DNA from 2 places in the Alteromonas sp. MTD1 genome. Region 1 is predicted to be linked to the other one. Evidence: predicted binding sites of a transcription regulator. Region 1 holds the regulator's gene; the other holds the start of a gene.
What was found. The regulator FNR, encoded in region 1, switches genes on or off when oxygen is low (the NO sensors DNR and NnrR bind a similar motif). The targets are predictions, from matches to a motif close to TTGATCTAGATCAA.
Positions count from the first base shown of each region.

Region 2: the regulator FNR is predicted to act here: its motif matches at 2,413-2,426, upstream of ACGHAV_RS13140 (PRC-barrel domain-containing protein).

Region 1 covers NZ_BTGG01000001.1:351,993-368,260, forward strand. The annotation lists gene ACGHAV_RS01545 (EAL domain-containing protein) at 1-293, opposite strand, end outside; gene ACGHAV_RS01550 (tRNA-uridine aminocarboxypropyltransferase) at 449-1,141, shown strand; gene ACGHAV_RS01555 (sulfurtransferase) at 1,250-2,083, shown strand; gene cobB (Sir2 family NAD+-dependent deacetylase) at 2,191-2,955, shown strand; gene ACGHAV_RS01565 (LysE family translocator) at 2,965-3,591, shown strand; gene ACGHAV_RS01570 (stress protein) at 3,679-4,410, shown strand; gene ACGHAV_RS01575 (glucosaminidase domain-containing protein) at 4,403-5,194, shown strand; gene ACGHAV_RS01580 (DUF2987 domain-containing protein) at 5,191-5,835, shown strand; gene ACGHAV_RS01585 (patatin-like phospholipase family protein) at 5,827-6,855, opposite strand; gene ttcA (tRNA 2-thiocytidine(32) synthetase TtcA) at 6,856-7,815, opposite strand; gene uspE (universal stress protein UspE) at 7,931-8,854, opposite strand; gene fnr (fumarate/nitrate reduction transcriptional regulator Fnr) at 8,992-9,732, opposite strand; gene ACGHAV_RS01605 (sulfite exporter TauE/SafE family protein) at 9,782-10,441, opposite strand; gene ccoS (cbb3-type cytochrome oxidase assembly protein CcoS) at 10,444-10,698, opposite strand; gene ACGHAV_RS01615 (heavy metal translocating P-type ATPase) at 10,700-13,141, opposite strand; gene ACGHAV_RS01620 (FixH family protein) at 13,141-13,620, opposite strand; gene ccoP (cytochrome-c oxidase, cbb3-type subunit III) at 13,796-14,749, opposite strand; gene ACGHAV_RS01630 (cbb3-type cytochrome c oxidase subunit 3) at 14,766-14,927, opposite strand; gene ccoO (cytochrome-c oxidase, cbb3-type subunit II) at 14,929-15,534, opposite strand; gene ccoN (cytochrome-c oxidase, cbb3-type subunit I) at 15,550-16,268, opposite strand, start outside.
Region 2 covers NZ_BTGG01000009.1:62,943-79,210, forward strand. The annotation lists gene ACGHAV_RS13120 (DUF2750 domain-containing protein) at 44-394, opposite strand; gene ACGHAV_RS13125 (LysR family transcriptional regulator) at 469-1,299, opposite strand; gene ACGHAV_RS13130 (hypothetical protein) at 1,427-1,594, opposite strand; gene maoP (DUF413 domain-containing protein) at 1,987-2,343, shown strand; gene ACGHAV_RS13140 (PRC-barrel domain-containing protein) at 2,552-3,283, shown strand; gene ACGHAV_RS13145 (ArsR/SmtB family transcription factor) at 3,388-3,699, opposite strand; gene ACGHAV_RS13150 (rhodanese-like domain-containing protein) at 3,885-4,235, shown strand; gene ACGHAV_RS13155 (LysR family transcriptional regulator) at 4,291-5,217, shown strand; gene ACGHAV_RS13160 (exopolysaccharide biosynthesis protein) at 5,230-5,835, opposite strand; gene ACGHAV_RS13165 (sigma-54-dependent transcriptional regulator) at 6,279-7,607, shown strand; gene ACGHAV_RS13170 (hypothetical protein) at 7,625-7,864, shown strand; gene ACGHAV_RS13175 (ATP-binding protein) at 7,854-9,353, shown strand; gene ACGHAV_RS13180 (response regulator) at 9,355-9,807, shown strand; gene ACGHAV_RS13185 (response regulator) at 9,850-11,886, shown strand; gene ACGHAV_RS13190 (DUF883 domain-containing protein) at 12,085-12,417, shown strand; gene ACGHAV_RS13195 (hypothetical protein) at 12,420-12,989, shown strand; gene ACGHAV_RS13200 (hypothetical protein) at 12,998-13,258, shown strand; gene ACGHAV_RS13205 (hypothetical protein) at 13,284-13,859, shown strand; gene ACGHAV_RS13210 (phosphoribosyl-AMP cyclohydrolase) at 14,086-14,724, shown strand; gene yfbR (5'-deoxynucleotidase) at 14,739-15,380, opposite strand; gene ACGHAV_RS13220 (DUF1328 family protein) at 15,647-15,823, shown strand; gene ACGHAV_RS13225 (hypothetical protein) at 15,879-16,073, shown strand; gene ACGHAV_RS13230 (hypothetical protein) at 16,187-16,268, opposite strand, start outside.

The DNA of each region.
Region 1 (16,268 bases):
ATGCGCCCCATTTCATCTATGGTAGGAGACGTGCTAGTCTCGGTAGTTGTTACCTTGGTGTTTTCTAATTCTTTACTCTCAAGAGCGCCATTTAATGATGTTAAAAAATGTTGTATTTGCGAACTACTTACTGAACAAGATATGCAGTGCGACGATTCCTGCTGCGCGTTGAGTTGCATTGAGCCGCAAAGGCCAGCTACTTTACCAAATGTTTCTACTGTAGGAACAAAGATCCAAAAGTAGGTGGTATCAAAAAAATAATCGTCAACAGATTCGCAATCGGCACAATACATGGCAGGCAACTCCTTATTTAAGGTAATGGTTATACGCTATTACTTGAAACTCGGATTAGCACAGGCTGTTACCCTATAAAGTTAGGGCTAAGCTTCAAACTGTGATACTTTTCGCATTTTAAATGAAGCAAAAGTTTACGCCCTTGAATTCAGTCATGTCTCTTCGCTTGGAAGAGTTAAATAAAGCAGAAAGACCCTTTCATGCAAGGGGAAGTAAAGTAAAGCGTTGTGAAACGTGTCTGCTACCGTTAAGCAACTGTATTTGCAGTTATGTACCAACGCCGAGTACCGATGTTGCTGTACTTTTTTTGATGTACAAAGGCGAATACTATAAGCCAACTAATACAGGCCGCCTTATTGCTGATGTGGTGTCTGAGAACTACGCGTTTTTATGGCAGCGGACACAACCACATCCACAAGTATTATCTCTTTTAAACAACAGCAATTATGAGCCTATTGTCGTATTCCCTCATGAATATGCACAGCCTGAACGCTGCATAAACAACGTTGAAAGAAAGACAAACAAGAAGCCTTTGTTTATTTTTCTGGATGGGACATGGCGAGAAGCTAAAAAAATGTTCGTAAAAAGTCCTTATCTTCAGCGCTTACCTGTACTTGGAGTAAGTCCGGAAGTGTCTTCGGATTACCTGCTGCGTGAATCAACCCATGCTTTTCAACATTGCACAGCCGAAGTGGGGATAAGCGTGTTAGATATGGCTGGCGAGACTGACGGTGCGCAGGCTTTAGCTCAATATTTCAGCATATTTCGACGTGAGTATTTAAAAGGTAAACCGCACTTAAGAGACAAATTAGATTTTGCTGCCTCACAAGTAAAAAATGACTGTTAGTTGAGTTATTTTTCAGCGGTATATGCATTTAAACGCACTTTTATTTGCGAAACACCTGATTTACATCCACTATTTTGATTACGTTAACAATAAAATTGCGAGTGAGTAATGACGTCTCCGTTGATCAAAGTAAGTGATGTAGCACGAATGATGCAGGAACGCCCCGTAACATTACTCCGTGCGGTAATGGATGACCCTATAACAAACACACCAGATGCAAGGAATGCCATGGTACTGCCTGCATCTGTCGATTTTGATTTAGACGGTGAAGGCAGCGACCATGCAACGGGTTATCCTCACAGCATGCCCGATGTTGAAACATTATCACTGTATTTAGGCAAGCAAGGCATAACTGAAAACACTCCAGTTGTTGTTTACGATACAAGGGGAATGTTCAGTGCACCACGTGTATGGTGGATGCTTAAAGCTATCGGACATCAGGAAATTTATATTCTTGATGGCGGGCAAAAGGCGTGGGAGGCTGCTGGGCTTCCCACAGCAGAACAACAACAGTATGGAAAGCTTACTTATCATGGGTATGCTCGAACAGGCTGGTTTGTAAACGCACAAACTGTTTCAAACGTACTTAAAACAGATACCCAGCTTGTAGATGCAAGAAGTCGCCCGCGATTTAATGGTGAAGTAAGTGAGCCGCGCCAAGGTGTGCGTTCCGGGCATATGCCTGGTGCACTCAACCTGCCTTTTATGGAGTTGCTTAATAACGGCCATTTGAAAGAAGTCGATAAACTCTATGATACTTTTAAGCAGCACAGTATCGACTTAACAAAACCTATTATTTGCACCTGCGGGTCTGGTGTTACAGCATGTATCGTAGGTATTGCGGCTGTAATGTGCGGCGCTACTCAGATTTCCGTTTATGATGGTTCATGGTCAGAATGGGGAGCAGACTTGCAATATCCCGTTGTAACCACCCAGTATTAGTTTCGCAGTAGCAGTTACAGAGTAAAAACATCAGCTAAAAAGGTAGGTGGAAGCGCTTGATAGCGTTACACTATTGCGCAAAGAAAGTATGTCAACGAGAAGCGCAAATGAGTGATAATGCTACGTTTATTAACCCGTTTAAAAACCAACTGCGCAACACACTTCCTAAAATAGTTGTTCTTACAGGTGCAGGAATTTCAGCGGAATCTGGCATTAAGACATTTCGTGACAACGATGGCCTGTGGGAAAACCACAGAGTCGAAGAGGTGGCCACTCCAGAGGCGTTCGTTGAAAATCCTGCGTTAGTTTACCGTTTTTACAATGCAAGAAGGGAACAGCTTCAGTCTGCTTCTGTAAAAGCAAATGAGGCCCACAAGGCACTCGCAAAGCTAGAGCAAGCATTTCAAGACAACTTATTACTCGTTACGCAAAATGTTGATAACCTGCACGAGCAGGGCGGGAGTAACAGAGTACTGCATATGCATGGTGAACTGCTTTCTGCACGTTGTTCACGGTCAGAAAAGACCTTTATTTGGTGTGATTCATTTGATGAGAACACACCTTGCCCATGCTGTGGTGGTAAAACGCTGCGCCCTGATATTGTTTGGTTTGGTGAGATGCCGCTTTACATGGATGATATATATGATGCTTTATCTAACGCAGATATTTTTATTGCCATAGGTACGTCTGGAAACGTATATCCGGCTGCTGGATTCGTGCAGGTAGCACAAGACGCTGGCGCATACACGATAGAAGTGAACTTAGCGCCAAGTGCAACCAATGCACTTTTTGATGAATCTATAACAGGGTTAGCTAGTGCTGAAGTGCCAGCGCTTGTAGAGAAAATAATAAACAGCACCGCTGGTTTATAAAGGGTTGATATGCCGTATTTAAATGAATTTCTAACTATCGCAATAGTGCACTTAGTTGCTGTAGCAAGTCCGGGCCCCGACTTTGCAATAGTTGTGCGAAATAGTGTGTCTTATGGGCGAAAAATTGCCATGTATACCAGTGTAGGCATTGGAGCGGCAATACTGTTGCACGTTATCTATTCACTTGTTGGTTTAAGCGTTGTAATTGCTACTACGCCATGGCTATTCCAAACCTTTAGTTACTGCGCTGCCGCGTATCTTCTTTACCTAGCTTTTGGTGCACTTCGAAGCGGGCCTCCTAAGCGTTCTGATGTGGATGTAGATGCTAAAGCTTTACCGGAAATTTCACCTACAAAAGCATTGTGGATGGGGTTTCTTACTAACGGATTAAACCCAAAAGCAACACTGTTTTTTCTTACACTGTTTACCGCCATAATCAGCGTCGATACACCGTTTACTGTTAAACTGGGCTATGGAATCTACCTTGCGCTCGCAACAGGATTATGGTTTTGCTTTCTTTCGTATTTGCTAAGCACCAGTAGAGTTGCGGAGTTGTTGGGTAGAAAGGGGTATTGGCTTGACCGTGCAATGGGCGTTCTTCTTGTTGGCTTGGCGTCTAAATTAATTATTGGTTAGATTGCTAGTTACCGCCATGCAAGCATTCGATGACGTTAATTGTTATAATTGTGCCGATTTAGCGGAAAGTAACATAAAGAGTAGCGAGTGAACGACGTACAAAAAGATAAACTGCAGCAAACACTTAACAGACAATACAATTTTAATGTTAAGCAAATACTGTCTAACGCCGCATCCTTAACGAAACTAAATTACAGTGCATTACTTCAAGGCAGCGTCGTATTGTTTTTAACCTTTGTCGTCATAGGGCTATTGGCACAGCCTTATATTACGGTGAATAATGACGGCACGTATGTGTTTCAGCATCAATCGATTATTGAAATCATCGCGATATGTATTGTATCTCCACTTGTAACGGGTCTCTACATGATGGGGGTAATGAACGCGAGAGCGCAGAAAACATCGGTATTCACTGTTTTCAGCTTTTTTCCGTTGCTTTTCTTACTCGCCCTTACGCAGTTAGTAAACAGTATCCTTGTTCAGTTAGGGCTGGTGTTACTTATCATTCCAGGGCTGTATTTTTATCTTGCATCGTCATTTTCATTAATGCTGGTAGCAGATAGAAAGCTCACACCAATAAGCGCTATTATTCTATCTTGCCGAGTTTTTAATGCTTACTGGACGCAAATTGCAGCAGTTTACGGCGTACTGTTCCTGCTTTTTCTTACCGCGCCGCTTACACTTGGTTTTTCATTGATCTGGGTATTGCCTTTTTATTTCAGTGTTATGGGTTTGCTATATCAAGAACTTATTGGCGAGCAAGAGGGAGGCAAGGAAGCACCAATTAATGATGTCAATGAGTCTCGATTTGATGCATAAAAGAGAAACGTCAAAAATCGTTTTAATCACGCTAGGTGTTTTAGCGGTTATCGTAATTAATGCCATTATTTTTACCGACCAAGAGCTCGATATTTTAGAGGTACCGAAAACAGTTGAGGCCCATAAACCTGTGCCTGACTTTTCGGTTTACACTAATGTAAAAGAAAAGAAGGCAGCGTTTTTCAATTATCTTCGTCCAGAGGTTGAAAAACAAAACGCCTATTTGCTCACTCTCCGCCATTATATTCAAACACTTTACCGAAAAGTCCTGGTAAACGAGTCACTGACCGACGACGATATCGAGCGCTTAACGTGGTTGGAAAACGAGTATAGAGTTAAAGCAAAGCAGCCGCTTCAAAAAAAGTTAGAAGCACTTATGCTGAAAGTCGATATTCTTCCTGTTGAACTTGTATTAGTGCAGGCTGCAAATGAGTCTGCATGGGGCACTAGCCGGTTCGCACGTAAAGGATACAACTTCTTTGGCCTATGGTGTTTTTCTAAAGGTTGTGGGTTTGTACCGAGTAGACGTAGCGATGGTGCATCTCACGAGGTGGCGAAGTTTGAAAATGTTTCACGCGCAACGTATACCTATATGCGAAATATAAACCGACACGATGCTTATGAAGACTTACGGGAAATTCGCGGCAGATTACGCGCTAATCAAATACCTATTACGGGCGTTGCGCTTGCTGAAGGGCTAATGAATTATTCAGAGCGAGGAGCCGCTTATGTGGAAGAGCTTCAAACCATGATTCGATTTAACGAGGAGTTTTTAACCGAATGATACGTGCAGCTTTATTACTAGTGTCATCGCTGACTGGCCTAACCAGCTTAACCGCACATGCTGAAACTATCGACGTAGAGTACAGCCGTTTCTATAGCCATGTTAAAAAGTTAGATAACGAGGATACACAAGCGCTTCAATTTGCATTTGGTTTTGTAAGGGTTGGAGAAGGGCGTCTATGTGGTATAAACAACGCTGAAATAGTGACTGATAAACAAACGTTACCTCTAGAGGTAAGCAATGAAGGGCGTTTTACCGTGCCCACTGAAAAAGCCCTTAAGCTAGCCAATGCACTTGTTCGAATAGATTTGAAAGAAGCGGCGAATGTATGTGATATGTCAGTCCAGCTTGAAACGAAGGCCGAGTATCTAAAGCAATACTATTCACAGGAAGAGCTAACTTTTCTGTATGAACAATACGCAGCGTTCTTTAATGAAATGGGTAGCTTCCTGTCGTTCCTTATGCCGTCTGTTAAAGGCCTAATGATTCAATTCGACGACAAAAACTTAGATTTCATTACGCCACAGGGCGTACAAATAAATAATGGTGTACTTCAGCTAGAGCAGCAGTGGATAAGCGAAGCGAAGGGTTTAACATTACCCCGTGCGCCGCTTCGCATTACGGCTATGGCATCAAGTTGATAACTGATAGCGTATTTGCTCTGCCAATCGTGAAATAGTTTCTTCACCTTTTGCGCAGAGCTCCTGAGCCCTATGAAACTCCATTATTCCAACATCAGTAAGCTGGGGCTCGATAAGGATATCAGGTGGGTCACCGGCCAAACGTGAGCGAGTAACTCGTGCCTGCAATATTTCTAACGAAGAACTCATAACGCTCATGATCCCAGGTGGATTGCGCTTACTGGCTTTTGCTGGCACTTCTTTTACTTCTTCTTCAATTTTTTCAATTACATCAGACGCCACAGAGCCCTCTGTTTTTTCTACACCTTCCACTTCGTTTTCGATAAGTTTTTGATCGTCATCGACTTCATTCTTATCGTCTTTCGAATCGGGGGAAAACCATTGACGTAGTACGTTTTGACTTTTAGTAAAGAAGTCTTCCGTTTTTCGTTGATTTTCTTCATGATCGTTGCGTAGTTTTTCTAAGCGCATGGGCCTAAAATCAGCGTTTAAGTTAACGGCAATAACAAAGTCTGCGCCTAATTGTCGACATAAATTTACAGGTACAGGGTTAACTACTGCACCGTCCACAAGCCATCTATCACCATGTGCTACAGGGCTAAATAACGCCGGAATAGCACAGGATGCCTGAATAGTGTCGCCTATGGGGCCGGAGTTGAAAACAACTTCTCGGCCGGTGTATAGGTCTGTAGCAACAGACGCAAACGGCTTTTGCATTGCTTCATAAGTCTCTACACAAAAATCTGCTGCAAGCTTATCAAACACTTTCTGGCCGCTAGCAATACCACCACGACGCAGGCCTACACCCATGAGTGCAAGTACCTGCCAATCGCTTAGTGAACACGCCCATTCTTTTAACTCTTCAAGCCTACCACTTGCGTAAGCAGCACCTACGTACGCACCAATTGAACAACCGGCTACAACGTCGATGCGTACGCCAAGTTTTTCGAGTGCTTCAATTATACCTATGTGGGTCCAACCGCGCGCTGCGCCTGCGCCTAACGCAAGTCCTATTTTCATCTATTTGGTTTCCATGATGTTGACGACTTCAATGGAGTTATCGGTATCAACCATTTCGGCATTATTGATATCAGTAAAAGACGGTTCATCAAACCCAATGTCGCCATCTTCTACAGGGCCATCCTGAGTAGTAATTGATTTGAAGTCATGAAGATTACTGTCGATTAAGTGCGAGGGCGCTACGTTTTGAAGCGCTCTAAACATTGACTCAATTCTCCCAGGAAAGCGTCGATTCCAATCTTGTAGCATCGCTTTTATATTCTGACGCTGCAAGTTTTCCTGACTTCCACATAAGTTACATGGAATAATTGGAAACTCGACGGCCTGAGAGTACTTCTCGATGTCCTTTTCGCTGCAGTAGGCAAGGGGACGAATTACAATGTGCTCGCCATTGTCACTCACAAGTTTAGGCGGCATTGATTTAAGCTTGCCACCATGGAACATGTTCAAAAAGAAGGTTTCTAGCATGTCGTCTCTGTGATGACCTAGGGCAATTTTAGTTGCGCCTAATTCCTTCGCAGTTCGATATAAAATGCCTCGGCGCAGCCTTGAACACAAAGAGCACGTTGTCTTTCCCTCTGGAATTTTGTCTTTAACTATAGAGTACGTGTCTTCTTCTACAATTTTGTAGTCCACACCAATGCTATCAAGGTATTCTGGCAATATGTGCTCTGGAAAACCTGGCTGTTTTTGGTCAAGGTTTACCGCTACGATGTCAAAATGAATAGGCGCAATTTTCTTAAGGAAAAGTAAAATATCAAGCATGGTGTAGCTGTCTTTACCGCCAGATAAACACACCATTACTTTATCGTTGTTTTCAATCATGCCAAAATCGCCAATGGCTTTACCCACGTTACGGCGAAGTCGCTTCTGAAGTTTGTTGAAATTATACTTTTGCTTGCTTTGTGCTGCGTTTGATACCGCATCGTTAGCACTAGCACTGTTTGTGCCTAAACTCATAATTAACTTGCTTGTTTCGTTCTAAAAACGCCATTATACAATAAAGCGTGTTTTCGAAACCATGTTTGCTGACGTTAATTTATGGACATAGCGTGGTAAAACGCTACTTACTTTTTTATTTTGCTAGTGGTGAAACAAAACCATCTGGCTTTATAGCTAAAACGTCACAATTGAGTTCATCAATAACGTGTTCCGCAGTGTTTCCTATTAATGCCGCAGATATGCCTACGCGCCCCACAGTACCAATTATTACAAGCTCTGCATCAATGTCTTTGGCAACTTGCGGTATCACTTTTTCAGGGAGTCCCTCTTTCACGATACATTTTTCATCGGGAACACCATATTTAAGCGCGTGTGCCTGCATCTCTTTGTTGTGGTGATCCTTAACCGCATTGTGATAGTTCTCAGGGTCGAACTCTGGCACTTCAATTGCAACATTAAGCGGAGTGGTTGGATAGCTATTAACTAAATTCACATTGCCTTTGAGTAACGTGGCGTAATCGTTTGCGATAAGTGTAATTTTATCATTTAAGGCAGCGTGTTCGTTGTCTTCACTACCCACGTTAACTGCAGCGATTATCTCGCCGTTTTCTGGCCAGTCGTGGTCTTTTACTAATAACACAGGGCAGGGGCACTTACGCATTAAATGCCAATCAGTTGGCGTAAACAACACAGACACCAAGTCGTCATGTCGCTTTGTGGCTTTTACAACAAGGTCAACTTTGTCGTTTAGCGTATAGGAAATAATTGATTCGTACGCGCGATTATTCCACTCCACCACGATATCGGCTTCTTGGAACCCTAAAGCATTCAAGTGGTTCTTTAACCACTTAGCTTGTTCATTGGTAACCGCGTCGCGCATTGACTCACGCTCATCGCCGCTTAACATTGTGGTCATGTCGTAAGAAAGGTCGTACACCACTAACATAGCAGTAACCGAAGCGCCTGTCTTTGCGGCTAGTTCAAACGCCCGGCTTAACGCAGGCTGGCTGTCTCGTTCAGTATCAACAATCGCTAAAATATGTCTACACTCAATCATGTGATGTCCCGTTAAAACGAACCATATATGTTTAGTGTAAACGACAAACTCGAAAACGAAAGTTGAACTAGATCAATATTTTGCTAATTCAAAAGTTAGTGGGTAGCGAGCTTGTGCACAAGTTATATAGTGCAGGCCTAGCCGTTGCACACAATACTGGGACCGTTTAAAGCCTCTAGTTTCTCGTTTAAGCGGTCAAAGTTCTTGATAGTAATAAGTCTGCCGTCTACCTTAATAATATCTTCTTTCTGAAAACGACTAAGTAAACGACTAATTGTTTCTATGGTAAGCCCTAAATAATTTCCAATTTCGTTTCGTGTCATCGTTAGATGGAATTCACGATGTGAGAAACCACGCTCTTCGAAACGTTGTGATAGATGAGAGATAAAATACAACAAACGCTCTTCTGCTGTACGCTTATTAAGTAGCATGATCATGTCGTGATCTTGTTTAATTTCAGCACTCATAAAGCTTAATATTTGATGTCTTAGTTTCGGGAATTGCACCGACATTTCATCAAGAGTTTCGTAGGGGAGTTCACATACCATTGCCGTTTCCAGCGCTTGTGTATAGCTTTGGTGTTTATTCTCTCGCAGCGCATCAAAGCCTATGATATCGCCTGGAAAATGGAAGCCGGTGATCTGTTCCTCGCCTTCGTTATTGGTTAGAAAAGACTTAAAAGAACCCGTGCGCACAGCAAATAAAGAGCGAAATGTATCGCCCGTACTAATTAATATATCACCTTTGTGAAGGGGCTTTTTACGCTCGATAATGTCATCTAAAGATTCAATTTCAGTTTTATTCAGTGCCACAGGTAAACACAAATGGCTAAAACTACAGTTCTGACAGTGAATTGAAAACTGGCTTCCTGCGCTCATGACAAGACCTCACAATAGTTATGGTTATTTGCCAATAATACCGCAAGCTTTAAAGGATTGCCCGATAAATCAAAAGCACTGAATATAAAGCCATTAACACCGCAATGACTTGTCGGGTAACAGTATGTTGAGAACCACGTAGCAGAAGCTGGCTACCCGCGCTGGCGGCCAACAATGTTGGTAAGGTACCCAACCCAAAAAACAGCATTAACGCCGCACCTTGCAACGCATTACCTGCGGCTAAAGACCACGTAAGTGTAGAATAAACAAGGCCACAAGGTAGCCAGCCCCAAATAATACCGTAAGGAATGGCATGCATTGGTGATTTAAAAGGAAGAAACTTTTTAGAAACAGGTTGAAGCTTAGAAAACAAACCTTTACCAAACGATTCTAGTGCGGTTAAAACAGTCCACCACTTTCCTAGATAGCACGCTAATAACAACAGCATAATACCGCTTAACAGCGTAAGAACATAATTTGCCAAAGGAATAAATTCAGACGCCATGTGACCAATTGCACCGGTAAGCGCACCTGCAACGGTATAGCTAAATATGCGCCCCAAGTTATAGGCAAGTGTATAGGGAAGTGGGTTAGCATCTTTTGGGGAAACCATTCTTAGCGCGGCTACGATACCGCCACACATTCCAACGCAGTGCACACCGCCGGCAAGACCAATGAGAAACGCAGATAGATAGTTAATACCTTCCATATTTAGCGCTTCGATTCTTTATTTACTGTTTCTTGGTTTGCGCTACCCATGTTTTGTTTTTCTTCTTTACGCTGCAAGGCTTTTCGCTGCTCAGCGAGTTTTTTCTCTTCAGGTGGAAGGTCGTCATCAAACAAAATACTGTAACCTTGACGATCTAAATCTTCAAATTGATTAGATTTTACAGCCCAGAAAAAAATAACAATTGCCAACGCAACGATAATGATAGCAATGGGGATAAGGACGTAAATTATGCTCATTCTATTTGCCTAAAAGCCGCGTTGAATTGGTTACAACAATAATACTGCTTAACGACATACCCACAACGGCCATCCAGGGTGATAAAAGCCCAGTAACTGCAAACGGCAGAACTAATACGTTGTAGCCAACAGCCCAGCCGATGTTTTGTCGAATCTTTTGTTTCACTTTGTGTGCGGTTTCAATAAGCTGAGGCACAGACAAAAGTTGATCGCCCAGCAAAATAACGTCGGCGGCAGTTTTTGCTACATCGGTTGCGTTGCCAACAGCTATAGCAACATCTGCACTGGCAAGTACAGGAGCGTCGTTAATACCGTCACCCATCATCATCACTTTTTTACCCTGACGCTGCATTTCGACTACCGCATTGTATTTTTTGTCAGGCGTAAGCCCGCCAAGTGATTTAGTAATGGGTAACGAATGCGTGAGTGTATTTACATTGTCTTGTGTGTCACCGCTTAACACGACTAGCTCATGAGATTGTGACAGTACGTTAAGTGTTTCTTGCGTATCTTCACGAAGGCTGTCATTCACTACAAAAGCAGCCAACAGTTGACCGTTTACCGTTAAAAACACATTAGCATCGATGTTCACATTTTGCGGCGCTACATCGCAAAATAAAGCCGTACCCATTAAACATTTTGCTTCATTAATCACCCCAGCAATTCCGCCGCCAGGGGTTACTTCAAATTGGCTAACTGTAAATGCTTCAGCTTGATCATCAGGTGCTTGCTTGGCGTTCTTTTCACTACTAGTTTTAGGTGAAGTGGACTTTAAAAAGGCACTTGCTATAGGGTGTTCTGAACGAGATTCTAACGCTTTGGCAAGGGCCAACATAGTTTGTGCATCCACACCTTCAGCAAACCAGGTTTGAGCCAGTGTGAACTTGCCCTTCGTTAATGTACCTGTTTTATCAAGAGCAATAGTCGTTATGCTGGTTACCTGCTCTAACGCGTCTGCACGTTTAAGTAAAATACCTTGTCGATTAAGTTTAGCCATTGCACAGGTCAATGCGGAAGGAGTGGCAAGGCCTAAAGCACAAGGGCATGTAGCCACCAACACAGATATCGTAATCCAAAAAGCCTCTGTACTGCCTTGCAAGGACCAGTATCCATAGGTGCAAGCTGAGATTACGAGTACGGCGACGACAAAATATCGAGAAAAGTTATCGGCAAGCTGTGCCGCTTTAGGTTTACTGGCCATTGCGCTCGATTGAAGGCGAACTATTTCATTAACCAGCGCATGCTTTAGTGTTTTGGTTACTGATATTGTTAAACTACCGTCTTGGCAAACAGTACCGCCGTATACAACGCTGTTTTGTGACTTCGATACAGGATTAAACTCGCCCGTTAGCATAGACTCGTCAACCGATGCGCGACCTTCTAAAACCTGACCGTCAATGGGGATGGTCTCGCCCGGCTTTACTAACACTACATCGCCAACAACTAAGCGCTTTGCTAGCACATCGGTAATTGTACCATCGGTAAGCAGTTTACTTGCTGATACCGGCACATGCTGCATCATATTTGCTGATATTTGTGCGGCTCTATGTCTACTTCTGTGTTCTAAAAAGCGACTAAGAAGCAACAGGAATATAAACATGCAAATAGTTTCAAAATACACGTCACCGCGCTCTAAAAGGGTAGAGCGTATGCCTGCCAAATAGGTACCGAATACCGCTATGGTTACCGGCACATCCATATTCACCGTTCTAGCGCTTATCGCTTTTACAGCACCTAAATAAAAGGTGCTTCCAGAATACAATACTACAGGCGTGGTGAGTGTTAACGCTACCCAATGGAAATATTGCTTAGTTTCTAGCTCGATGGCACCAAACCAGTCAAAGTACAGACCAGTCATTAACATCATCACCTGCATGGTCATGATGCCAGCCAAACCTAATTTTTTTAAAAAGGTTTTCTGCTCTCGTTTATAGCTAGCCTCATGCTCATCAGGTTGAAACGGGCTTCCTTCGTAGCCAATGCGTTTTAAGGTTGAAAGAATTTGACTGAGCTTTATTTCAAGCTCAGACCACGTAATTAACGCTCGACGTTCTTGAACATTTACCGCAACCTGTTTGATGCCACCAACCTTAGACAGCTGCTTCTCAATAAGCCAACCACATGCTGCACAAGTAATTCCTTCAAGCGTCAGCTGAATTTGCTTGTGTTTGCCCTCATCAAAAACGAACTCTTCTTGTAGAGCAGGGTCGTCGAACAACGCTAGCTTATCGAGTTTGGTTAAAATGCCATCATCTGACTTTTTGGCCGGCTCTGTTCTGAATTGGTAATAGTCTTCAAGCCCGTTGTTTACGATAGCCTCAGACACGGCTAGGCAACCGGGACAGCACATGTCTCTTTGTTGGCCTAGTACAACGGTTTGAAACTGACCTATGTCACTGTTAGCAACAGGCAGGCCGCAGTGGTAGCAATCTTTATGTGACATTATGGGTTGAACTTTATAGCACCAGGTTGTGGTAACACCAACGTGTTTTGAATTTTCCAGTTTTCGTCAAAAGGCGTTAGAGAAACGCGCCACTTTCCATCTAGGTTTTGCTCAACAAACCCACGATAAATTCCGTTGGCATCGCGTGAAAGCAATACGCTTACATCGCGTTCTTCCAATGTAACATGATAGAAATTAAGCTTTACCGCATTGCCTTCTTTTGGAATACCAGAATGAAACTCAAGCGCAATACTGCCATCGTTGATTGTTAAGTCTGTTGTTATATTAAGGCGCTTAGCCACAGCTTCCTTGTCTAGACTCGCGTTGATTGCTTTACCTTCTTTGTAATAGTCGTCTATCACAAGGCTGTCTTCAGTAGAGATGGCCAAATTTAAAAGCACGCCGCCCATAATAAGGGTGGCTACTGGAACGGCAATTAAAAACCAGGGCCAGAATTCTTTATACCAAGGTCTGTTCATGTATATGAAATCTCGTAGTTACTGCATTAACGTTTTTATGGCAAATCTTGATTCACAAGATTTAGCATAAATACACTAGAGTAGGGTTAACACACGATACTTACTGGCTTGTATTTTCTCATAAAAAAAGCCCCGTGGTAACGGGGCTTTCGCGTCATTTTAATGATTTAGATCATTAATCATTTGAAAGGCTGTATACATAAGCTGCTACAACGTGAATCTTGTCATCACCTAAGGTCTTCTTAAATGATGGCATTACGCCGTTTCTGCCGTATGTTAGCGTTTCTGTAACCGCTCTGTGGCTGCCGCCGTATAGCCAGATGTTATCTGTTAGGTTAGGCGCACCAAGCATTTGGTTACCTTTACCGTCCATACCGTGACATGCTGCACAAGCTGCAAAACGCGCTTTACCCGCTTTTGCAAGCTGAGGGTCTACATCGCGACCGCTTAGGCTTAGTACGTAGTTTACTACTTCGTCGATGCCGTCTTCACCCATCGCATCTAACCACGCAGGCATGGCTGCTTTACGACCAAGTTGAAGGGTTTCAACAATTTTCGCGCCTGAGCCACCGTACAACCAATCGTCGTCGGTAAGGTTAGGGAAGCCGCCGTTTTGACCACGTGCATCAGAGCCGTGACACTGAGAGCAATTTTGTAGGAATAAACGCTGTCCTACTTTATTTGCTTCCGGGTCTTTTGCCAGTTCTTCTACAGGTACTGCCGCATAAGCTTCGAAAATTGGGTCAAATTTTTCTGCCGCAAAGTCTAGCTCGCGGTCATACTCAACCAATTTACCTTGCTCTTTCGCTTCAATACGCGCTTGAAGAGACTCTTCTAACGACTGAATATTCTGGTTTGAACTTCTCCAACCTAATAAACCTTCGTAAGCACCTAAACCAGGATACAGAGCTAGGTATAAGAAGCCCCAAACGATGGTAATGTAGAACATGATTGTCCACCAACGGGGAAGCTGGTTATTCAGTTCCTCGATACCATCAAACTCGTGTCCCATTGACTCGCCTTCAGCTACACCTGTCTTATTAGAAAGGCACCAGCGTAGAAGGAAGTAGCAACCAATGATTAACCCTAGAGTTATCACTGAAATCCAAATTGTCCAAAACATACTCATGAGTTTAAGACTCCTGCTAATCTTCTTTTGATTTTTCTTTTTCTTCGTCTGCAAACACTAGGTTTGCAGCTTCATCGAATTTTTTCTTGTTACGGCTGCTAAACGCCCACCACACAATACCGATGAAGCTAACAAAGACGATGACAGTAAAAATGCTGCCTACTATTCCTTGGTCCATATTATTTCAAATGTGTGCCAAGAGATTGAAGGTAAGCAATAAGGGCTTGCATTTCTGTTTTACCCTGTACTGCGGCTTTCGCGCCCGCGATATCTTCGTCGGTGTACGGAACGCCGAATCCACGGAATACTTCCATTTTTTCGCCTGTTAACTCGCCGTTAAGCGTGTTTTCCGCAAGCCAAGGGAAACCTGGCATGTTCGACTCAGGTACTACGTTACGAGGATTTAGCAGGTGAACACGGTGCCACTCGTCACTGTAACGACCACCAACACGTGCTAGGTCAGGACCAGTACGCTTAGAACCCCATAGGAAAGGGTGCTCCCATACTGATTCGCCAGCAACGCTGTAGTGACCATAACGCTCAGTTTCTGCGCGGAATGGACGGATCATTTGGCTGTGACAACCAACGCAACCTTCACGGATGTAGATGTCACGACCTTCCAGCTCAAGTGCAGTGTATGGACGTAGGCCAGTTACAGGTTCCATCGTTTGCTGTTGAAACATCAACGGCGTAATTTGAACCATGGCGCCGAAGCTTATCGCTACTAGGATAAGAACGGTAAGTAGGCCGACATTTTTTTCAATTAACTCGTGTGCATTTTTCATTATTCTGCTCCTTAACTACGCTGGCTGAGTCGCTGGCTCTGCAGCGATACTACCTTTAGGGGCACGAACGGTCTTCCATGTGTTGTATGCCATTACAAGCATACCAGCCACAACGAAACAACCACCAATGAAACGAACTACGTAGAACGGTTTAGACGCTTCCAGTGACTCTACAAAGCTGTAAGTAAGCGTACCGTCAGCGTTAACTGCGCGCCACATTAGACCTTGAAGTACACCAGACATCCACATTGCAACGATGTAAAGCACAACGCCAATGGTTGCAAACCAGAAGTGCACGTTAACCAATCTAGTGCTGTACATAGCCGGCTGACCGAACAGAATTGGGATTAGGTGGTAAATCGACCCGATTGATACCATTGCAACCCAACCTAGTGCACCAGAGTGAACGTGACCGATGGTCCAGTCTGTGTAGTGAGATAGTGCGTTAACGGTTTTAATTGCCATCATTGGACCTTCAAAGGTAGACATACCATAGAAAGACAATGAAACAATAAGGAAGCGCAATACAGGGTCTGTACGAAGCTTATGCCACGCACCTGATAGCGTCATAATACCGTTAATCATACCGCCCCAAGATGGAACGAATAAGATAATAGACATCACCATACCAAGTGACTGAGTCCAGTCAGGTAGGGCAGTGTAGTGAAGGTGGTGAGGACCAGCCCAAATATACAGAGAGATAAGTGCCCAGAAGTGAACAATAGACAGTCTGT
Region 2 (16,268 bases), on a different contig from region 1:
TTTTGATATCTATGTTAAGGCGCCATTCGCTAACCGGATCACACTACAGCTGTTCCGCGAACTCTTCAGGCGTTATCACTTCCCCGTCTTCACCGGGTACAGGGCATACTATTACCATTAATTCATCTTGGGCCATGCCGGGCACCCATTTCGCAAGGAAGTCTTTCGTAGAAATTTCCATTGCCTCACAGTGTTCCCAATCTTCCGTAGCCCAAAGCAGAGCGAGCGATGCATCTGGCCATACAGGAACACCATCTTCTTCGTCCGTTGTTAACATGACACAGCCATGCTCATCTTTTAAAATAAAGAGCTTTTGTTCTGTCTTAATAGTTTCCAAGCTTGACGTCATGCGTTGAACAGCATTTTTTTCTAATAGTGGATGTAAATCCGACATAGGAATTTCTCACAATGCGTATTGAGTTGAAGTTTGATTAAGTAAGTGTAGCTGCTTACTGTAACCTTCGCGGTCTAATTATTTTGTGACACACTAGCAATGATTTCAGGCAAGCCTACCCGTCTAACCTGCTTCATGGTGTGAATGAACACTTTGAGCGAGACGTTATCTAGCGCCGCTATCTGTGTAATGGATACCGATGCAGATAATTGCTTTTCTACATCTGTAGGCAGCACCGCAATACCCCCTTCACTTTGCAAGTTATTTAATGCAAGTGTAAGCGAGTTGGTGCGAAGTTTTGCGTCTCGTAATTGAGGGAAAGACGTAAGTAGAACATCACGCGCTTTTGCGCCCCAATCTATGGCTACAAAGTCGGCGGCATCCAGCGAGTCTTTTTGAACGCCTACGCGATACAATGCTAGCTCACGTTCTAGCAACACTTCACTGTTAACTTCTTCCGATTTAAGTGGCTCGGTTGAAAACGCAATGTCTGTCACGCGCTCATGCAGTTGTCTTGATAAAGAGTCAAGCGTTAAGACCTCTGCTTTGACCGACCAATCCGGGTATGTGTTGTGTAAATGACTCAGCGTTTTGGGCAGAAGCATTTCACTAGCAAGCTGTGTAGCGCCACAAACAACATATTCAGAAGATTGTATTTGAAGCTCTTGTTTCGCCTCATTTAGCGTTGCACACAGCTGTTTTGCATACGGAAGTAGCTTTTCACCAGACTGCGTAAGCTGAATACTGTTTCGTTGCCTTATAAATAAGGTGGTATGGAAGTATTCTTCTAAAAGTTTGATGCGGGCACTAACGGCCGACTGGGTAAGGTACAGGTTCTCTGCGGCTTTACCAAAATGACGAGTTTTTGCCACCTCTATAAAGGTGGTAAGAAAGCGTATATCCATGCTTGATTTAACAACCGTTTTGCGTTGACGCTAAATTGACACAGATAATACGGCAAGTAAACACAAAAGCACAGAAGCGCACCGCGATAAACGGTACGCTTTAACAAAAATTCACCAACTCGCTGGTTTAATACGCTTCTTGATGCAACCTTCGTTGCTTTTCACGGCGCTGAATATCACGCTTTTGTTTGGTTTTCACGTCGTTATGACGCTTACCAGTGGACTTTTTAACGTGACCTTCGTCCTCTTCTACCGAGTCCCATTCATCACGCTGGTAACGATAGTCTTTGCTCATCTATTTCTCTTGGTTGTTTGGTTATAAACACCTTTTCATTATTGACCTAAGTAAAAAAATGAAAAACGAATTTTTATCATCGTAGCGACAAGAATTTTTGATGAATTAGTAAGCGCTCAGTTTATTGAATTTGATGAGCGGCTGAAAACAACAACGTTCATCTAACTAGGTTAAATCCAGCTTTTCACACAAAATCCAAAGCCATTAAAAACAACAACATAAGCTTCAAAAAATAAAAGCTGAGTGCGTCATAGAGATGTGATTAAACATAATTAGGCACTTGAAAACTAAGCGTAAAAATTTTTTATTGATATGAAAAAAATCTTTTGTTTTAAATTTCTTATAAATTGCCTTAAAAGTTCGCTGAACAAGACAATTATGTTGGGTACACCATGAAAAGTTTAGCTATTCGACTATCACCAAAGCCATTTATTGACCGTCAAAAATTTCCCTATGGATTTAGAAAATCGGGAGACTTCAGCATTACTGAAGCCAACCTTTTAACCCAGTTTGGTAAAACATTACTTGCACTAGAGAGTGGAGAGCTTGCGCCAGAAAGTGAAGACGAACAGCATTTTGTTGAGTTTGTTAATGGACAAGCTGACGCAGTTAACAATGTTGAAAAAGCGTGGGCAAAATACGTTCGCTTAGCACGAGGTAAAAAGCATTTTTACACGCTTCATAGCAGTGCGAGTAATCAGTCTGATTATGATGATGACTACACTGAAGAAACATTTGATGTGGCCTAAAACAGCGTTTTAAGCCCATGCAAAAATTATTAAAGCTCGCAAACTTGCGAGCTTTTTTGTTTAAAAAGAATGATCTGAATCAAGAACATGGTAGAACAAAATGAAGAAAGTTGAGGGAATGTCTACACTTAGCTAAGTGCATTTATTTTTCGGCTGGTACCGCATTGTAAAACAAGCGCATTCAAAGCCATGCAAAGGAGGCGAGACTATGTTTATTAGTGCAAACAAGCTCATGCATTACTCTATACACGCAACCGATGATAAAGTTGGCGGTATACGAGATATACTTTTTGACGACGAAACACATGTAGTAAGATATTTGGTAGCAGACACAAATACGTGGCTTCCACTCAGCCGAAAGGTTGTTATCTCCCCTATATCTGTCACTCAACTCGATTGCGAGGATGGTCACGTTAATATCAATATGACCGTTGATACACTAAAAAATAGCCCCTCTATCGACGAACATAAGCCAGTTTCGCGAGAGTATGAAGAAAACCTCTTTAAATATTTCGGATACGGCTATTACTGGATTGGCCCTGGTGCATGGGGCGAATTTGCGCACCCCAATGAGCTTGTTGAGTTACAGCGTGCGGAAGAAGACAATAACGCCAGAGAGAAAAAAGAAAATCACCTTCGAGCCTGCGATGAAGTTAGCGGCTATGAAGTAAGAACATCGAACGAAAATGTAGGCCACATCAGCGATTTCGTTATCGACAGCAACACTTGGAGTATCGAATTGCTTATTGTCGATACCAATAATTGGCTACCGGGAGGAAAGCACCTAGCACTATTACCTACCGACATCCAAGATATCGATTGGGCAGCACACAGCGTTAAAGTGGGAATGACTGATAGCGCATTGCTGGAGCGACCTGAAGTAGATACCGACAGGTTGTCTGAAACTGGATATGTAGAAAAGCTTCTATCTGAAATTTAATAACTGATGCTGCGTCAGCAAATTTATTTAATGAAAGGAAAAAATCCCAGCGAAGGCACAAATAGGTATCACACCCTAAGTTTGCCTTCGTTGGCTATTTAATTTTAATTGCAGAAAAATTCGTTCATTAACGCAATTAATCGCTGCACACGCTCATCGGATAATCGATAATAAATGGTCTGCCCTTCACGGCGAGTTGCCACCATTTTCGCCTCTCGTAATAACGCTAAATGTTGCGACATAACAGGCTGTGAAACATTACTCCCATCTAATAGTTCAGTTACCGACTTTTCTTCATCAAGCAATGAACACAGAATCATAAGACGTGTTTTATTTGCAAACTGCTTTAGAAATAACTCCGCTTCTACCGCGTATTGCACCCTATCTTCTGATTTCGTTACAGCATCTTCGGACATAAGCCCTCTCTCAAAGAAAAAATTCACGTTACAAATGTATCGCTCTATTATACTAAAGTATAACTAAATTCTGTAAATTGCCATTATTTGCGATGAGAGAAAGTTACTGTAGCCTTGCATGCCCTTGGTTACGCATATACATTAGATTAACTTTATTTCTTGGTGATTTTGATACTGGTGAAAGTATGCTCATCGATTTAACCACGCGCATAAACAACATTGCCTTCAATCTTCGCACTGTTACTGCTGCGCAAGCGCGCTCAGAATTAGATGGCAACAATGGCATTGTCATAGATGTCCGAGAAAACGAAGAGGTTGACAGCATGTCAGTAAGTGGTGCTGTTGTTATTCCTCGAGGGGTGCTTGAAATGAAAGTGCAAGCCCTTGTTAAAGATGCTGCTACGCCGCTATATTTGTTTTGTGCTTCAGGCATGCGTGCAAAGCTAGCCGCAGAACAATTGTTGCATATGGGTTATGAGAACGTTTCTGTTATCACTTGTTCTGTTCAAACCATTAAGGACGCCACGGCTCAATGACACTTGCGCGCAGCATGTGATATAACACTTTAAAATCGTATTAAGAAAAATTTCAATGCTTAAATCTACATTAGAGCAATGGCGCATGTTCAAAGCAGTGGTTGACGCTGGCGGGTTTAATCAAGCTGCAACAGAAGTACATAAAAGCCAATCGAGTGTGCATCATGCTGTTCAAAAGCTCGAAAATGCGATTGGCGTTGTTCTTTTTGAAAACGAGGGCCGCAAAGTAAAACTTTCGCCTCAAGGTGAACTTATGTATCGCAGAGCTTCGTTTCTTTTAAACGAAGCTGAAAAATTAGAGGCCGTAGCAAATAGCCTTCAGACCGGAACGGAAACCACCCTTAGAATTGCGGTAGATATTATTTTCCCGTCAGCATTGTTATATAACGTATTATCCAAAGTCTCAGCCGAATTCCCCTTACTACGAATAGAAATTGAAGAAACAGTACTTAGTGGTGCTAATGCACTGCTCAATAACGGTAAAGTAGACTTGGCGATTTCCCCTTTCGTTTTTCCCACAGGCTTCAGCGAAGACTTATGTGAAATCGAGTTCGTTGCGGTAGCACATAAAGACCACCCTCTTCACCAATTGGGAAGAACGCTCACACTAGAAGATTTAAAATCACATCGCCAAATTGTAGTACGCGACTCTTCCGCCGAACGTAAGGTAGATGTTGGCTGGCTTGGCGCAGAACAGCGGTGGACTGTAAGCCATGTTAGAACATCGTTAGATATAATTAATCAGGGTTTGGGGTTTGCGTGGCTTCCCATTGCTATTACAAAAGACTACATTGAAGATGGCACTCTGGTTCCTCTTCCATTAGACAATAATGCTGCGTTACGTAAAGCACTACTTTATCTGTCTTTCGACGATGGTGACACGCTAGGCCCAGCAGCTCGTGCTTTTATGGGTGAGTTACGTTATCAATCTATGCAATTACCTACATCAGATTTACTAATGAAAAGCTGTCAATCGATGTAGGAATTTTCCAAATTATCCCAATGCTTTTGAAATCTGATCAAACGCCAAAAGAAAGCCCAAAAGTGATATCGAAACGCCAATTAAAGCCACAGCGCCGTCGTCAGTTGCCATGCCTACAGCCATTATCAAAACAGCAAAGGCCGGTATTAACCCCATAAACGGAATAAGCTCTAGCGGTATCATAATTAAACCACAGCCTGCACAGCAAAGCGCAATAAGAGATCGAAATACGGGTTCTCGCATGAAAAAGCAACGCGGGACCAGTAACTTATCAACGCGTTGTGCGTACGGCTTAATTTTAGCCACAACTGTATTTATCTGATTTGCATCGCATTCAAGCGCCATTATCTTTGATGGTAGCCACGGATGACGACACCCAAGTAAAATTTGCAGAGTAATGAGTAATATTGTCACACCGGCAATCGATGGTACTCCTGGAATGGCGCCGACGGGTGTGCATGCCCAGAATGCAGGTAGTGCAAGCATGGGTCCAAAACCACGTTTTTCCATGCTTTTCCAAAGCGTTGAAAAAACGAGCACGCCTTGTTTTCTACCCGGCCGCCACTTTTCAAGAAGCTCGCTTAATGTCATTGATCTTTCAATGGTTCTTACAAACATTATCAAATCCTTTGAAGCGAGACGCTCCGCAAAAGCCGTGTAAACCGTTTACTAAACAATCAACTTTTTGGAAAAGAAAAGTGCTAATAAAACGTGTTTAAGCGTTATTAATACCAACAAGTTGTGCGAAAAATATGCCATACGTTTATTCCAATTAATTTTTTAATAAAGGGAATAACTTTTGCTACTACACACTAGCGAATAAACAAATTTGAAAATTTTAACGCCATTTCATTAAATTAACGCAATGCGTTTTTTTGTATTCTGCCTATGTAAAAGCACGTTGTTAACGCAAACGCACCGTTGATGTCTACAACTGCTTTTCTATAGCGTATGATTAATATATATATTTGATTTGAATTGTTATTTCACAGCGATATGAGTAACACCAACAATAAACAACATGCTGTGAAGATTTGGCGTAAAAAGAGAGAGGGATATCAGTGCTTACTATCTTACTTGTAGACGACGACACAGAGTTTACCGACGTTGCCTGTACCATTATTGAATTTTTAGGTCACGAAGTACTTACTGCAGCCACGCTTGAAGAGGCCCGTGATTGGTTAACCAAAGAAACGTTCGACCACGTTCTTCTTGACTTCATGCTACCAGACGGCAGCGGGGCACACTTATTTAACGAACTAGATGCGTTGCCAAAACAACCTCGCGTTACACTCATTACTGGTCACCCATCAGTTAAAGAGGTCATTAAAGGCCTGTGTGGCCCTAATATCGATTACCTCGTTAAGCCAATTCAGCGCGAAGAAATTGAAGCAGTATTAAGTAAAAAGAAAAAGCCTAAGACTGACGAAGACAAAATAACCAAGCACTTTGATTTACTCATTGGCGAATCTCCTGCGATGAAAGATCTGTATAAACTGATCTCCAGAGTAAGTAAAACCAGTGCCAACGTTATGCTTCTTGGTGAAAGTGGCGTAGGTAAAGAAGTGGTTGCTGCTGCGATACACCGCGCTTCTGAAAGTGAAGGCCCGTACATTGCAACAAACTGCGGCGCGTTTTCTAAAGAGCTTATTGGTAGTGAATTATTTGGTCATGAAAAAGGCGCCTTTACCGGTGCTGTTGGCAAGAAAGAAGGTGTGTTTGAACAAGCCGAGGATGGCACGCTATTTCTAGATGAAATTACTGAGATGCCCATTGATATGCAGCCCAATTTACTGCGCGTTCTTGAAAACAAAGTGGTTATACGCGTGGGGGGGACAAAAACTATCCCGGTAAATTGTCGGGTGGTATCGGCCACTAACAGAACAATGGAAGAAATAGCGCAAAGCAAAGTGCTGCGTGAAGACATTTACTTCAGATTGGCGGTATTCCCTATCACTATACCGCCACTTCGTGAACGCAAAGAAGACATTCCTCTTTTAGCAAAAACCTTTATAGAAGAGTTTAATAAAGATAATGGTGCCTCGTTTAAATGGGAAGAAGCACAGCTTAGTAACCTGCAAGCCTATGACTGGCCGGGCAACGTGCGTGAACTAAGACATTTTGTTCATCGCGCAGCAATTATGAGCGACCCAAACGGTGCGACGTTAGAACTACCAAAAACCATCGAATCGCCTTTTGCTCAAAAACAAAGCACAACCCCTGCTCTTCAAGCTGGTCGCACCATAGAAGATGTCGAGAAAGAGCTTATCTACGCAACATTAGAAAAAGTGAATGGCAACAAAACAATGGCTGCTGACATGCTGGGTATTAGTACGAAAACACTTTATAACCGCCTTCATGCATATGGCGATTTAAGCAAAGACGATTAGTGCGGAAGGTGAATGAAATGACTGATGATGAACTGGCGCAACTAAACGTTTTCGTGCATGACGCCAGAAAACCGCTTAACAGAATTTCTATGCAGGCAGAGCTGGTAAAAATGGCCCTAAATGGCGATGTACCGGCAGACAAAGCGCTACAGGCTTTAGACAAGATAATTACTAGCGCAAAAGATTGCAGTGCAAAACTGACTGAAATGACGGCAGCAATGCATCAAGACAACTTGGCGTCACAACATGATAAATAGAGTGCTGTCTTCAATTTACAGTTGGATAATTATTGTCATCGTCGTTATCAGCGTTATTACTGCTAATTCTTTCTATGTTGTGAGCACGCTGAATGATTTGTCAGCACTGGAAGCAAGATTGTTTACTACCAATCGAGTGATTAATGCCGTTAATCGACTTCACGTAGCGGTACTCCGTGTTGAGTCGGGGCAACGCGGCTATATGCTAACTAACAACACAGATTATCTCGCAGATTACGAAGAAACGTTAGGCAACCTCACCGAATTAATGGAAGAGGTTGAGGTAAGCTCTTATTCTTCTGACATCGAAAATCAAAAGCAACGTATAACCAATTTGCTATCGCTTACTAAACGTAAAATCAATGAAATGATTGAAGCGGTTGAGTTAACGAAGTCCGACGATATTCAAGGTGCTATTGACCTTGTAAACAGCGATGAAGGTTTATCTTTATATAAGCAGTTCGAGAGCACTTTCAGAAAAGTCGATGACTCTGAACGTGATATGCAGGGTACGCACTTAGCAAACCTTATGAAGCTAAGGCGAGATTCTGTAAATACACTTATTATTTCATCGGCAACTACCCTATTCCTTGTCATTGCCGTTTTTCTGTTGTTAAAAATCAACTCTCGTGAACACGAAAAGTATCAGGAAGACTTAGAAAAAATAAACGAAGATCTTGAATCTAAAATAGCAGAACGTACCCAAGAGCTTAGCGTTTATTCTGACGAACTTGCACGAAGTAATAGAGAACTTGAAGACTTCGCTTTTGTTGCTTCTCATGACTTGCAAGAGCCTTTACGAAAAATTCGAGCCTTCGGCAATCGTTTAGAATCAGGTTATGGTGATGTAATCGATGAGCGAGGTAAAGACTTCCTTGGTCGAATGCTAAATGCAGCTGAACGAATGTCTATGCTTATTTCTGACCTTTTAGCCTTTTCACGTGTTTCAACCCGCGGAAAAGAGTTTGCCGATGTCGATTTAAATTCCGCACTTGCCAGCGTTTTAGATGACCTTGAGATTGCCATTGATGAGAAATCAGCAACGATAAACACCGATACCATGCCAACCATTCGCGGCGATAAATCGCAATTAGAACAGGTGTTTTTGAATCTATTATCCAACGCATTAAAATTTCAGGCCGACGGTGTAACTCCTCATATCGATGTGCTTTTTGATGTGCCTAATGAAAGCGAACTTCAAGATATTACTCAGTCTGATGAGTACACATGGTCAAAGATTTCAATAAAAGACAACGGTATAGGGTTTGAGCAGTCATTTGCCGAAAAGATTTTTGCCCCGTTTCAGCGCCTTCATGGGCGCAGTGAGTATAAAGGTACGGGCATAGGACTTGCAGTGGTTCGCAGAATTATTGAAAGACATAACGGACAAATTAGTGCGCACAGTTCGCCTGGTGAGGGTGCTACTTTTACTATTCTTATACCGAATAATAGTGAGCCTTTTGGCTACAACAATAACGGAGATTCATAGCATGACGCGTAAACAAACCCATCCGATTAATATTTTGATGGCAGATGATGACGAAGACGATCGTTTACTCACCGTCGACGCGCTTAAAGAGAGTCGCGTACTAAATAACCTTTTCTGTGTTGAAGATGGCGTTGAGCTTTTAGAGTTTCTTCGTCACGAGGGCAAATATTCTGATCCGGAGTCGGCGCCAAGACCTAGCCTTATATTGCTCGATCTCAATATGCCAAGAAAAGACGGCAGAGAAGCGCTACAGGAACTTAAAAAAGACCCTAAACTACGCAGTATTCCCGTTGTTATTCTTACTACTTCGAAAGAAGAAGAAGACATGCTTCGCGGATACGATTTGGGGTGTGCGTCTTACATCACCAAACCAGTAAACTTCGAAGGTTTGGTTGAACTTATGCGCGCGCTTGGCCGTTATTGGATTGAGTTCGTTGAGTTACCGCACGAGTAACCGGTAAAAGATGACTGCAGTAAATCATAGTTGGAATAAATAATGGCTGATGTAATTAATGTATTGCTTATTGAAGATGACGAAGATGACTACTTCTTAACATCGGATTACCTTACACAATGCGACTCACCTTCGTTTAATTTAACGTGGGTGACAAACAGTGAAGACGCAATAGCAAAACTCAAAAAACACAGCTTCGATTTATGTCTACTTGATTATTTGCTAGGTGCTGAAAATGCCATAGACGTTATGGCAAATTTAAAAGCTAACCAGTTCAATCTGCCCGTTGTTATTTTAACGGGTCAGTCAGACATTACCGTAGATGAAATGGTAATGCGTGCTGGCGCAGCGGACTATTTACAGAAGTCAGAAATAGAAACACCTCGCTTTATGCGCACAATTCGCTACGCCATGGTGCGACGCGATATTGAAAACGAACGCTTAGAGCGAGATAAAATAGAGCAAAAAAATAAAGCAAAAGACAAGTTTCTAGCGCATCTTGGGCATGAATTACGTACGCCGCTAACCTCTATTCTTGGCTATACCGAGCTGTTAATTGACGATGTTAGAAACAGTAACTTTAAGCAAGAGCTTTCCATTATTCAGTCAAATGGCCGCCACCTACTTAGCTTGCTTAACGATTTGCTTGATATGTCACGTATAATGGCTGACAAGTTAGACCTAAATATAAAAGCAGTGAATCTTTGCGCCTTTTTAACAGACATTCACTCGCTTATGCGTTTAAGCGCTAAAGACAAGGGGCTAAGTTTAGATATTGTCGCAGCTACGCCAATTCCAGAGTTTATTGATACCGATCCTACTCGCCTACGCCAAGTACTGTTAAACCTTATTTCTAATGCAGTGAAGTTTACCGATAAAGGCAGTATTACCCTTTCGATTGAATTTGTTGAAGCGAATAGTAGTGACCATAAGCCCGCCCAACTGCGTTTTCATGTGAGCGACACCGGTGTGGGTATGCCACCCAATAAGCTTGCCAATATCTTCCAGCCGTTTGAACAAATTGAAGATGTAATGCGCGCAAATCACGGCGGCGCGGGGTTAGGGCTTGCCATTTGTAAAGAGCTGGTGCAAAAGCTAGGTGGCGACATTAGCGTATCTTCAAAGCTCGGAGAAGGAAGCACCTTCTCATTCGATATAAATCCAGGCGATGTTGCAGACCAACCCAAAACCGAATTGCAGCTTGGACAAGTTCAACAAGCGCAATCAGCTTTTATTAATTTGAGCGTCTCGGGCAAAGTGCTAATTGTTGACGATTTACAGGAAATAAGAAGGCTTACAGGTCATATTGTTGGGCAGTCACAAGCAGAAATTAGCTACGCCGAAAATGGCGTTAAAGCTCTTGAAGCAGTGTTGCGGGCAGAAGAACAAAATCAACCGTTTAACCTTGTTCTTATGGACATTCATATGCCAGTAATGAATGGTATTGAAGCGCTTCATGCCATGCGTCGCCACGGGCAACAAACCCCAGTTATTGCCGTTACAGCAGCGAGTAGGAAGGGATTAAGAGAATCGCTAATTCAAGAAGGGTTTAACGACGTTATCGGCAAGCCAATAGATAGGTTTGCGCTTACCTCATTACTTGGCAAATACCTTCCTAGCAGCCTAACTCAAGACATTGAGAACGGTAAATCGACTGAAAATACGGAAATTCATACTACCCTGCCGTCAGAGACTACGCGTGCCGAAGCGAATGAACGTCTGGCAGTAACCCCGAATAATGGAAAACGCGTTCTTGTCATTGAAGATGACAGCGATGCAGCAGAGTTATTGCAGTTATTTATTTCTCATTTAGGGCATACGGTTACCATTGAAACCAACGGTTCGGACGCGCTTCAAACTGCCTCTAATAAACCGTTTGATCACGTTCTAATGGATTTAACCTTGCCCGACTACAATGGTTATGACCTCGCAAAAGAGCTAAAGGCTGCCCAGCCATCGGCACGAATCACTATAGTGAGTGGTCACGAGGCAGACACGCAGGTTATGGCTGAGATAGGCATTGATAATGCGCTACTTAAACCAGTGACAAAAGACGATCTTGAAACAGTTATATATTAGACCTTCGCCCTCGTTCAGCTAGTGATTTAAGCTGATGAAAAAATTACATGATGCCGTGAACTTTATATCTTAAAGCGGCAGCAACCCAACTCAAAAAAACCAAAATAATCATATTTTTCAGCAACTAACACTCATCCCCGCCAGTGGTATGCTCGTTGCAACTCTTATTGTGAACCCATAAATTGTAAGGAGAGCATTATGGCTACACAATCGTCATCAAATTCTCAGGCTAAGAAGTCAAACGGCGCGAAACCGGTAAGCGAGCCGTCTCACCCTATGACAGATCAAATGAAGGCATCATTGCACGCGTCAATCGATAAGCTTGCTGATACTGCGGGTGTTGCAGAAGAGAACATTCGTCAAACAGCGACATCTTCTGCACAAAATATGGCAGCGCGCAAAAAGCTTGCCGAGCAGAAATGGCAGGAATCAAAAGTGCGAGCTTTTGCAGTTGAAAACCCGGTAACCACCGCAGGTCTTGCGTTTGCAGCCGGCATGTTAGTTACCTCATTATTGAGAAAAGCTAAATAAGCATGCACGCCCCAAACTTTAAGAGTGCTCAGTTCTCGCTGAGCCTCGATAACCCTTTCAAGCTTACTCCCCCCAGGGAGCAAGCTTTCTTTGGCACGCAGCAATACAAGGCTCATGCAGATCAAGTGCTAAAGGAAGAAGTGGATAGCGAACAGTCTACGACGACTAAAATGCAACAAGCGGCTGACGACGTAAAAAGCGCTTACGCTGAAAAAGTGCGTCAAGGTGCATCGTTTTTCTCGCTATTAAACAGCGAACTAATGCTGGTAAAGAAATCGATAATCGTCACCGTTTTCGCTTCGCTGGCTACGCTGGCAATTGGCGCTATATGTTGGTTATTGATAAATGCCATTTTAGGTACAATGTTATATCACTATGAACTAGGTCTTATTTTTATACTGGCCATACTTCTCACCATCAACATCCTTGCAACACTCACGTGTTTTAAACTGGCAAAAACGGCATTTGAACATGCCAGTTTTGATTCGCTTATAAACACAGCCAGCACGGTGTTCTCTCAAAATAATGATCTCTTACACAAGCACCAGCAGCACAAATCGAAAGGTCTCTAGCAAGCATCATGTTTACCTTATTTTTAAAAACAGAGTTGAAGAATATTGAAGCACATAAGCAAAGCTACGCTGTGCAAAAACAAAAAGCTGATATGGTCGTAAAAAAAGCACAATCACAGTGTGCAGAATTAATGGGGGAACCGAGTGTTTTGGCCGCTATTGTGGCTGCAGGTGCTTTTAAAGGTGCTACAAGTCCGAATGCGGCTCAACAACGTAAAAGTGCTTTAACATCAATTGCTAAAACTGGGCTTTTTAATCTGTTTCACTGACCAACTTAATAAAGAGAAAATAACAATGAACAAAACCTCGCGCGTTTCACAATTTTACAAAACCAGCCTTATCCTAAGCACATCGCTTCTTTTTCTAAACACATTATCGGGTTGCGCCTCTGCTCCCATCGCAGCGCCTACGCCATATAAAGCATCCACAGTAAAATCGAGTTATGGCTATTCAAGCAAAAAAGTATCTGAGTCAGACTATGTTGTGTTATTTAAAGCCACCGACAAAACCCCTGCCGACCTAGTTCAACAGTATGCGCTTCATCGCGCCGCAGAGATTGCCGAAAAACAAAACTTTTCACACCTAGAAATTGTGAAAACAAATGTTGAAAGAAAGCCACAGTTAGCCAGAGAAGTAGTGGCCTCCAACGAACCGCCTCAGGCCTTTCAAAATACCCAGTGCACAATGTCTGGATGTGAAGAGGTAGCACAACCTATGGCTGGCGCCACCAGTAACGACATTGTGAAAACCCAAATCAACGACGTGTACTACACCATAACGGTGAAAATGGCTAATAGTGCAGCAAGCTTGGGCAAAAAAGCATTTAGCACAAGGAGCGTTCTAGAAACACCACTAAAAAAGAAGAAGTAGCGAGTCTCAAAAATCGAGCTTCGCCGGCAACGAGTATGTTTTTGTGATTGCTTCACGCTCTTTTTTGGCAGTTAGACTTAACTTAATTTTCTATTAATGAGTTTTTAATGTTGTAAAAAAGTAAGCGTAATCATTGGTGTATAGACTTAACCACATGAGATGCAAAACGTAAGTTATGCAGTAAAGATTACTCAGTTATATATGCCAATGACGAAGGAGTCATATCATGAAAAAACTAACTACGCTAACTACCAAAATTGCTGCTACCGCTGCCGCTGTTATTCTTGTTACTGGTTGTAGTGCCGTTGCGAAACCACAAATGACTGCTGCTAACAGTGCACCGATAATAAAGGCTGACGCACTAAACAACGCGCTACTGTACTCAGACGAGTGCATTACAGAGCGCGAAGTTGTAGAGGCGCAAAAGATGTGGGGTAAGGGTATTGTTCGAATTGGTGCCGTATTTACAGATAAGGGTGATTACTCAAAAGAAGCAGCCGACTTTATTCAGGACATGTATGGTTACGACCTAAGTAGCGTATTGTTCAAGCCTACGCTTGCAGCCAACGATCAGTTCCGTGGAAGCTTTGATGCTGCATTGTCTTATTTTGTAGGTGGAAACGACGCCTACGCGGAAGACAAAGGCTTCGCAATTAAGCCATACACTAACGTGAAGTTTGATAACGTAGGCATTATTAACAACAGCTGCAGAATGGCCGTTGCGATGGGTAACTACTTCTTTACCGACACAAGCGGTGGCGAAACAAAAGTGGAATACACCTTTGCCTATGTGAAAGACCGTGAAGGCGACCTTCGTATTGTTGCCCACCAGTCATCACTACCTTACAACCCTAACAGCAACTAAGTCGTGATAGGTTATTATTCAAGGTGAAGCGTATTGGCGCGCTCTATCCATTCCAAGTCTTTGGTTTGCTCATCTAGCGTGCCTTTCGCATCTTCTAAGAAGATTTGACAAAAGTAGTCTACCGCGGGAAGTTTCTCGCGGTAGCGCTTTAGCTGAACTTCCATTTCTTTCATAGCGTTAGAAAATTCACCATTAGATTTGGACAGCTCGTAGTCACACTTTAGGTAAGCGCACAGTACATCGGCAGCCTTTGCCAAGGTTACGTGGGCATCTTCTTTATCTTGCTCAATAAGCGGCTTATAGCGCGCCTGTAATGCCTCAGGCAATGTTTTGATTAGCATCGACTCGAATCTACGCTCTAACTTCTTAATTGCTGCTGTAGTTTCTGGGTCATGATATTTCACCGGGCTTGGGATATCACTCATTCCTGCTATTTCACTGCCTTCATGAAAAATAGCCATAGCAGCAACACGATCAGGGTTTATCTTTTCATTAAAAATATCGCACGCAATGGCGCCTAGCATATGTGCCACGACAGAAGCCTCGTATATATGTGTTGAAAGCATCTCTTCTTGGAACTGCGCCATTAGCGGCCAACGCTTTACATTACGCGCCCGCTGCATTAAACCAATAAATGCTGAATGCGTGTTTGCCATACCCTTCCCTTTTATTCGAATATCTTAATTCATTTATATCAACACTATTTAAGATAGATTGCTATCTTTTCACCAATTCCAGCTTTAACTGAATTGTGTAAAAAGTGCAAAAATTCATGTAAGCCGTTTATAAACAATATTCAAAGCTGATGTAAAAAACACAGTAAAAAGGCCACTTTATCATTAAAAACAAAAACTTAACAAAACAGGCACAAAGCTAGCATTAACTAATATGAACTTCATGGAAGCAATAAGAGGATATCGTTATGTTAGGTTGGGCCATTACATTTTTTATAATCGCCATTATTGCAGCAGTTTTTGGTTTTGGTGGTATTGCAGGAGCAGCTACAGGTATTGCGCAGTTTTTATTCTTTATTTTTATCGCGCTACTTGTAATCTCGCTTGTCGCTAATGCCTTACGCGGTCGGGCACCTCGCGCATAGTCCGCTAGCGCATTAATAGCAATACTATATACATTTTAGGAAAAGGAGTAAGGATATGTTTTCATTTAAAAATCTTTCAAAGGTACTAGTAGCATCAGCTTTCGCACTGTCATTAGCAGCATGTGGTGATGGTGAAGCAGAAGACGCTGGCGAAGAGCTAGATGAAATTGTTACTGACGCAGGTAACGCGGTTGAAGACGCTTGTGAAGATGTGAAAGAAGGCGTAGGCGCAGAAGATAAAGACTGTTAATAGCATTCTTTTCTGTCCCAACAAAAAGCCAGACGTAGTGTCTGGCTTTTTTTATTGGGTTCACTTAAGTATGTATTGAAAGACCTTTTATACGGCCTTCAATGGCGCTGCACTTACACTTCCTGTCCGCCTAACTCTAGCGCAAGGTCGTCTAATGTAGAAAGCGTGGCATCGAACTCGCCTAATACGTAACGA